Regions from separate parts of the Streptomyces ziwulingensis genome, predicted to be linked through region 2. Evidence: predicted binding sites of a transcription regulator. Region 2 holds the regulator's gene; the other holds the start of a gene.
The links. The regulator HspR, encoded in region 2, represses chaperone genes until heat shock. The targets are predictions, from matches to a motif close to TTGAGNNNNNNNNNCTCAA.
Positions count from the first base shown of each region.

Region 1: lon (endopeptidase La) is a predicted target of HspR. The motif match lies at 1,352-1,370, and genes of this name have one in related genera.

Region 1 is NZ_BAABIG010000016.1:1,438-4,841, reverse strand. It holds gene lon (endopeptidase La) at 1-1,329, opposite strand, end outside; gene ABEB00_RS07155 (spermidine synthase family protein) at 1,528-2,223, shown strand; gene ABEB00_RS07150 (response regulator transcription factor) at 2,337-3,077, shown strand; gene ABEB00_RS07145 (sensor histidine kinase) at 3,074-3,404, shown strand, end outside.
Region 2 is NZ_BAABIG010000022.1:303,632-307,035, reverse strand. It holds gene ABEB00_RS12390 (fibronectin type III domain-containing protein) at 1-1,585, shown strand, start outside; gene ABEB00_RS12385 (heat shock protein transcriptional repressor HspR) at 1,711-2,163, opposite strand; gene dnaJ (molecular chaperone DnaJ) at 2,169-3,353, opposite strand; gene grpE (nucleotide exchange factor GrpE) at 3,384-3,404, opposite strand, start outside.

The DNA of each region.
Region 1 (3,404 bases), on a different contig from region 2:
GCCGACCTTGTCGATCTCGTCGAGCAGGACGACCGGGTTCATCGAACCGGCCTCCTTGACCGCCCGCACGATCCGGCCGGGCAGCGCGCCGACGTAGGTACGGCGGTGGCCGCGGATCTCGGCCTCGTCGCGGACGCCGCCGAGGGCGACGCGGACGAACTCGCGGCCCATGGCGTGGGCGACCGACTCCCCCAGCGAGGTCTTGCCGACGCCGGGCGGGCCGACCAGGGCGAGGACCGCGCCGCCGCGGCGCCCGCCGACGACGCCCAGGCCGCGGTCGCCGCGGCGCTTGCGCACCGCCAGGTACTCGGTGATCCGCTCCTTCACGTCGTCCAGGCCCGCGTGCTCGGCGTCGAGGACGGCGCGGGCGCCCTGGATGTCGTAGGCGTCCTCGGTACGGACGTTCCACGGCAGGTCGAGGACGGTGTCGAGCCAGGTGCGGATCCAGGAGCCCTCGGGCGAGGCGTCGCTGGAGCGTTCCAGCTTGTCGACCTCCTTGAGGGCGGCCTCGCGGACCTTCTCGGGCAGGTCGGCGGCCTCGACGCGGGCGCGGTAGTCGTCGGACTCCTCGACGCTGTCCTTGCCGTCGCCGCCCAGGTCGCGCAGCTCCTTGCGGACGGCTTCGAGCTGGCGGCGGAGCAGGAACTCGCGCTGCTGCTTGTCGACGCCCTCCTGGACATCCTTGGCGATGGTCTCGGCGACGTCCTGCTCGGCGAGGTGGTCGCGGAGCTGCTTGGCGGCGAGCTTCAGCCGGGCCACCGGGTCGGCGGTCTCCAGCAGCTCGACCTTCTGGCCGGTGGTCAGGAACGGCGAGTAGCCGGAGTTGTCGGCGAGCGCGGAGACGTCGTCGATGGCCTGGACGCGGTCCACGACCTGCCAGGCGCCGCGCTTGCGCAGCCAGGCGGTGGCGAGCGCCTTGTACTCCTTGACCAGTTCGGTGACGTGGCCGGGCAGCGGCTCGGGGACGTCCTCCTGGACGCGGGTGCCCTCGACCCACAGCGCCGCGCCCGGTCCGGTGGTGCCGGCGCCGATCCGGACGCGGGCCAGGCCCCGGATGAGGGCGCCGGGGTCGCCGTCGGCCAGCCGGCCGACCTGCTCGACGGTGCCGAGCACGCCGGTGGCGGCGTAGGTGCCGTCGACGCGCGGGACCAGCAGTACCCGGGGCTTGCCGGGTTCCGAGCGGACGGCGGCCTGCGCGGCCTCCACCGCGGCCCGGACCTCGGAGTCGCTCAGGTCCAGGGGGACCACCATGCCCGGCAGGACGACCTCGTCGTCGAGCGGCAGCACGGGCAGGGCAAGCGAGGTGAACGCTGTGGACTCAGCAGCCATGATCTCCCCTTCGGCAATCAAGTTGAGTTATACCGACTCAATGCCTGGGGGGCGGCGATTGTTCCCCACCGGGTGTTCGCTCTGGGCGATCACGGTCCGGGCCGACCTGGCCGACCGCTCCCCGCCCCGTTTCCACAGCCGTCCCGGCGCGCGCGAAATTCCGCTGCGGGACCCCGGGTCCGGTGCCAGGATGACGGGATGCCCGTGGCCTACGAAGCTCCCGAAGTCCTGGACCGGCGCGAGGGCCCGTACGGCGAGGTGGTGCTGCGCCGGCACGGCGGGCTGCTGCAGATCATCGCCAACGGCTGCTTCCTGATGGACACGTCCGACGGCCGCTCGGAGCGCCGGCTGGTCGACGCGGCGCTCGCCGCCCTCGCGCGCCCCCTCCCCCGCGGGCGCCCGGTCGCCCCGCGGGTGCTGATCGGCGGGCTGGGCGTCGGCTTCTCCCTGGCGCACGCGGCGGCGGACCGCCGCTGGGGCGGCATCACGGTGGTCGAGCGCGAGCCCGCCGTGATCGACTGGCACCGCGACGGGCCGCTGTCCGCACTGACCCGCGCGGCGCTGGCCGATCCGCGCACCGAGGTCGTCGAAGCGGACCTCACCGAATTCGTCAATGAGACATCCGACACGTTCGACGCCCTCTGCCTCGACATCGACAACGGTCCCGGCTGGACCGTCACCGAGGGCAACGGCAGCCTCTACGGAGCGGCCGGACTGGCGGACTGCGCACGGGTGTTGCGCCCCGGCGGGGTGCTCGCCGTATGGTCCGCACAACCCTCGCCGGTTTTCGAAGAAACCTTGCGTAATGCCGGGTTCCAGCAGGTGCGTACCGAAGAGATCCCCGTTGCCCGGGGCGTTCCGGACGTCGTGCACCTCTGCGTCCGGCCTGGATAGCAAAGGCGTGGTGACTCCCCGTACGCTGCTGGTCTGACGCGGATCATTCAAGCGTCGATCGCAGCCATGGGATCACCCCACGGATTCCGGAAAGCACACCTCAGGGGCGGGCGATGGAGCAGACACAGACATCCCACAACGGCAGTGCGACGGCCACTCAGGGCGCACAGCGCCGGGTGCTGGTGGTCGAGGACGACCAGACGATCGTGGACGCCATCGCGACCCGCCTGCGCGCCGAGGGCTTCCTGGTGCAGACCGCGGGCGACGGACCGGCCGCCGTCGACACCGCCGAGGCCTGGCAGCCCGACCTGCTGATCCTCGACATCATGCTGCCGGGCTTCGACGGCCTGGAGGTCTGCCGCCGGGTGCAGGCCCAGCGGCCGGTGCCGGTGCTGATGCTCACCGCGCGCGACGACGAGACGGACATGCTGGTCGGCCTAGGCGTCGGCGCCGACGACTACATGACCAAGCCGTTCTCGATGCGGGAGCTGGCCGCGCGGGTGCACGTCCTGCTGCGGCGGGTGGAGCGCGCCGTGGTGGCCGCCTCGACGCCGCGCAGCGGCATCCTGCGCCTGGGCGAACTGGAGATCGACCACGCGCAGCGCCGGGTGCGGGTGCGCAGCGAGGACGTCCACCTCACCCCCACCGAGTTCGACCTGCTGGTCTGCCTGGCGAACACCCCGCGCGCGGTGCTCTCCCGCGAGCAGTTGCTCGCCGAGGTCTGGGACTGGGCGGACGCCTCCGGCACCCGGACCGTCGACAGCCACATCAAGGCGCTGCGCCGGAAGATCGGCGCGGAGCGCATCCGCACCGTCCACGGCGTGGGCTACGCCCTGGAGACACCGACGCCATGAGCGCGGAGCGGGAAGCCGCACGGAGGAGCCCCGGGAATCCCTGGGGCGGCGTCCGCCCGTTCTCGATCAAGACCAAGCTGGGTGCGCTGGTCGTCACGTCGGTCCTGATCACCACCGGACTGTCGGTGATCGCCGTGCACACCAAGACGGAGCTGCGCTTCATCACGGTCTTCTCGATGATCGCCACGCTGCTCATCACCCAGTTCGTGGCGCACTCGCTGACCGCGCCGCTGGACGAGATGAACGCCGTCGCCCGGTCCATCTCGCACGGCGACTACACCCGCCGGGTGCGCGAGAACCGCCGCGACGAGCTGGGGGACCTGGCCC
Region 2 (3,404 bases):
GATCGACTTCGTCAACTGGACCGGCGCCGCCGACGTCAAGTTCTCCTACTCGCCGAGGACGTCGGCGACCGTCGACAAGGTCGAGCCGCTCACGCCCGCGGGCGCGGCCGTCACCTACGACAAGGCGACCGCCAAGGCCACCCTGACCTGGACGAAGAACAAGGAGATGGACCTCGCCGGGTACCGCGTCTACCGGCGGCTGAAGGGCGCCGCCTACCCCGCCGAGCCGCTGGCCAAGACGACGAGCACGACGTACAAGGACTCCGCCCTGCCGAGGTCGGGAGAGACCTACTACTACGAGGTCCGCGCCTACGACAAGGCGGGCGGCGAGTCGGCGGGGACGGCCGACAAGGCGGTGACCACGGTCCGCGACGCCACCGCTCCCGCCGCGCCGAAGGGCGTCGAGGACAACTGGGAGATCGGCCACTCCACCGAGGCGAAGCTGTGGTGGGACGGCAACACCGAGAGCGATTTGGCCGGTTACCGCGTCTACCGCTCGACCGGGCCGACCGTGCCGACCACGGCCGACCACCTGGTGGCGACCCCGGCCAACAGCTACTACGCGGAGCCGCTGCCGCAGACCGGCGACGACTACCGGTACGTGGTCACCGCCGTGGACATCTACGGCAACGAGTCGGCCGCCTCGCAGCCCGCCTTCTTCTCCACCCTGGACGAGACCCCGCCCACCTGGACCCCGCGGGGGCTGACGGTGGTCGACAGCGAGCACTCCATCACCGTGACCTGGTCCCCCATGGCCGATTCCGACGAGGGGGAGTTCCAGCTCTACCGCGACGACGCGATCATGGCCACCACCCGGGGCACGAGCTTCACCGACGACTGGGGCCTGAAGCCGGGCGACACCCACACCTACTGGCTGCGGTCCATCGACTCGGCCGGCAACCCCGGCCCGTCCTCCGAGAAGGTCACCGTCCGCCACGAAGGCGATGTCGTCGCCCCCGCCGCGGTCACCGGCCTGACGGCGACGGCCCGGGACAACGGGGTGTTCCTCGACTGGGACGACAGCACCGCGGAGGACTTCGACCACTACCGGGTCGTCTTCCAGGACGTCGACGACCCCGGCCAGTGGTACGGCTCGGACGAGCCGCGGACCTCCGAGCTGACGCACCACACGCTCCCCGACGGCGCCCGGCTGCGCTACGTGGTGATCGCCGTCGACGACGACGGCAACGCCCTGGCCCAGGACGACCCGGCCGCCGCCACCGTCGAGGTCACGGAGCACAACGTGGTCCCGCCGCACGAGAACGTGCCCACCGACCACGCCATCCAGGCGTTCGACGTGGAGGCCTACGACTCGGCCGCCGGCACCATGACGCTGCACTGGAACTACACACCGGAGTACGACCACCGCGGCGCGGCGGCCTCCTTCCGGGTGGAGCGCTGGAACGCGGCGGCCGGTACCTGGACGGCCGTCACGGTCGTCGCCAGGGACAAGGAGGACAGCGCCTACTACTTCGCCACCGATCCCCAGGCGCCCGCCGCGAGCACCGTCTTCTACCGCGTCGCGCCCGTGTACCCGGACGGCTCCACCGCGCCGACCGACGACGTGGTCCAGCACTACACCTGATCCGCACCGTACGTACGGAGCCGCAGCGCACGTACGGAGCCGCACGCACGGACGGAGGGGCCCGCGGGCAAACTGCCCGCGGGCCCCTCCGTCCGTGTCCGTCCCGGTTCCGGTCCGCCCGGCCCTCAGTCCGGGGACTGCCGTCCCTTCGGGCGCCACACCACCAGCGCGCTGGTCTGCTGGACCTCCTGATACGGGACCAGGTCCCGGCGGTAGGAGGCGTGCACGGCCGCCTCGCGCTGGCGCATCGCCGCCGCCGCGCCGTCCAGCGCGGACTCCATCTCGGCCACCCGGGACTGCAGGGCCAGGACCTGGTTCTCCAGCTCGATGATGCGCTTGATGCCGGCCAGGTTGATGCCCTCGTCCTGCGACAACTGCTGCACCTGACGGAGCAGGTCGATGTCCCGGGCCGAGTAGCGCCGGCCCCGCCCCGCGGTCCGGTCCGGGGAGACCAGGCCCAGGCGGTCGTACTGACGCAGGGTCTGCGGGTGCAGGCCGGAGAGCTGGGCCGCCACCGAGATGACGTAGACCGGGGTCTCCTCGGTCAGTTCATACGGATTGCGTCGACGGCCGTCCATCTCCCTCAAGCTCCCTTCGCGGCCTGGAACAGCTCCGCCCGCGGATCCTCGTCCGCGGTCGCCTCGCGATACGCCTCCAGTGCGTCACGAGCCTTCCCCGTCAGGTCCTGCGGCACACTCACCTCGACGGTGACCAACAGGTCGCCGCGGGTGCCGTCCTTGCGGACCGCGCCCTTGCCCCGGGCGCGCATGGTCCGTCCGTTGGGCGTGCCGGCCGGCAGCTTCAGCGTCACCGGCGGGCCGCCGAGCGTCGGGACCCGGATCTCCCCGCCGAGGCACGCCTCCGCGAAGGTGACCGGGACGGTGACGGTGAGGTTGTCGCCCTTGCGGCCGAAGACGGGGTGGTCCTTGACGTGCACCACCACGTACAGGTCGCCCGCCGGACCGCCCCGCTCGCCCGGCGCGCCCTTGCCGCGCAGCCGGATGCGCTGCCCGTCCGACACCCCGGCCGGGACCCGGACCTGCATGGTCCGGGAGGACTTGGCGCGTCCGGAGCCCTTGCAGATGTCGCAGGGGGTCTCCGCGATCAGGCCGCGGCCCTTGCAGTCGGGGCAGGGGTCGGTCAGCGAGAAGCCGCCGCCGGAACCCCGCGCGACCTGCCCGGTGCCGACGCAGGTCGGGCACACGCGCGGCGTGCCGTTCTTGTCGCCGGTGCCCGAGCACGCCTTGCAGGGCGCCTGCGAGGACATCCGCAGCGGAACGGTGGCACCCTCGATGGCCTCGGTGAAGCTCAGGGTGACCTCGGACTCGACGTCCTGGCCGCGTCTGGGCTGGGTCCGGGGGCCACCGGCGGCGCCGCGGTTGAACAGGCCCCCGAAGACGTCACCCAGTCCGCCGCCGAAACCGCCGGCGCCCTGGCCCTGGCCCTGGGCGCCGCCTCCGAAGAGGTCGCCCAGGTCGAAGTTGAAGTTGCCGCCGCCGCCCGCGCCCGGCCCCGGACGGAAACCGCCGTTGCCGAAGAGCGCGCGCGCCTCGTCGTACTCCTTGCGCTTCTTGGTGTCCCCGAGGATGTCGTTCGCCTCGGAGATCTCCTTGAAGCGCTCCTCCGCCTTGACGTTTCCCTTGTTGGCGTCCGGGTGGTTCTCGCGGGCGAGCTTCCGGTACGCCTTCTTGATCTCGGCGTCGGTGGCGTCCTTGGGGACGCCGAGGACCTTGTAGTAGTCCTTCTCGATGAAGTCCTTGGTGCTCATCCCCGACGTCCCTCCTCTCTCCTTCGTACGTCAGCCCTCGTCCGGGCCACC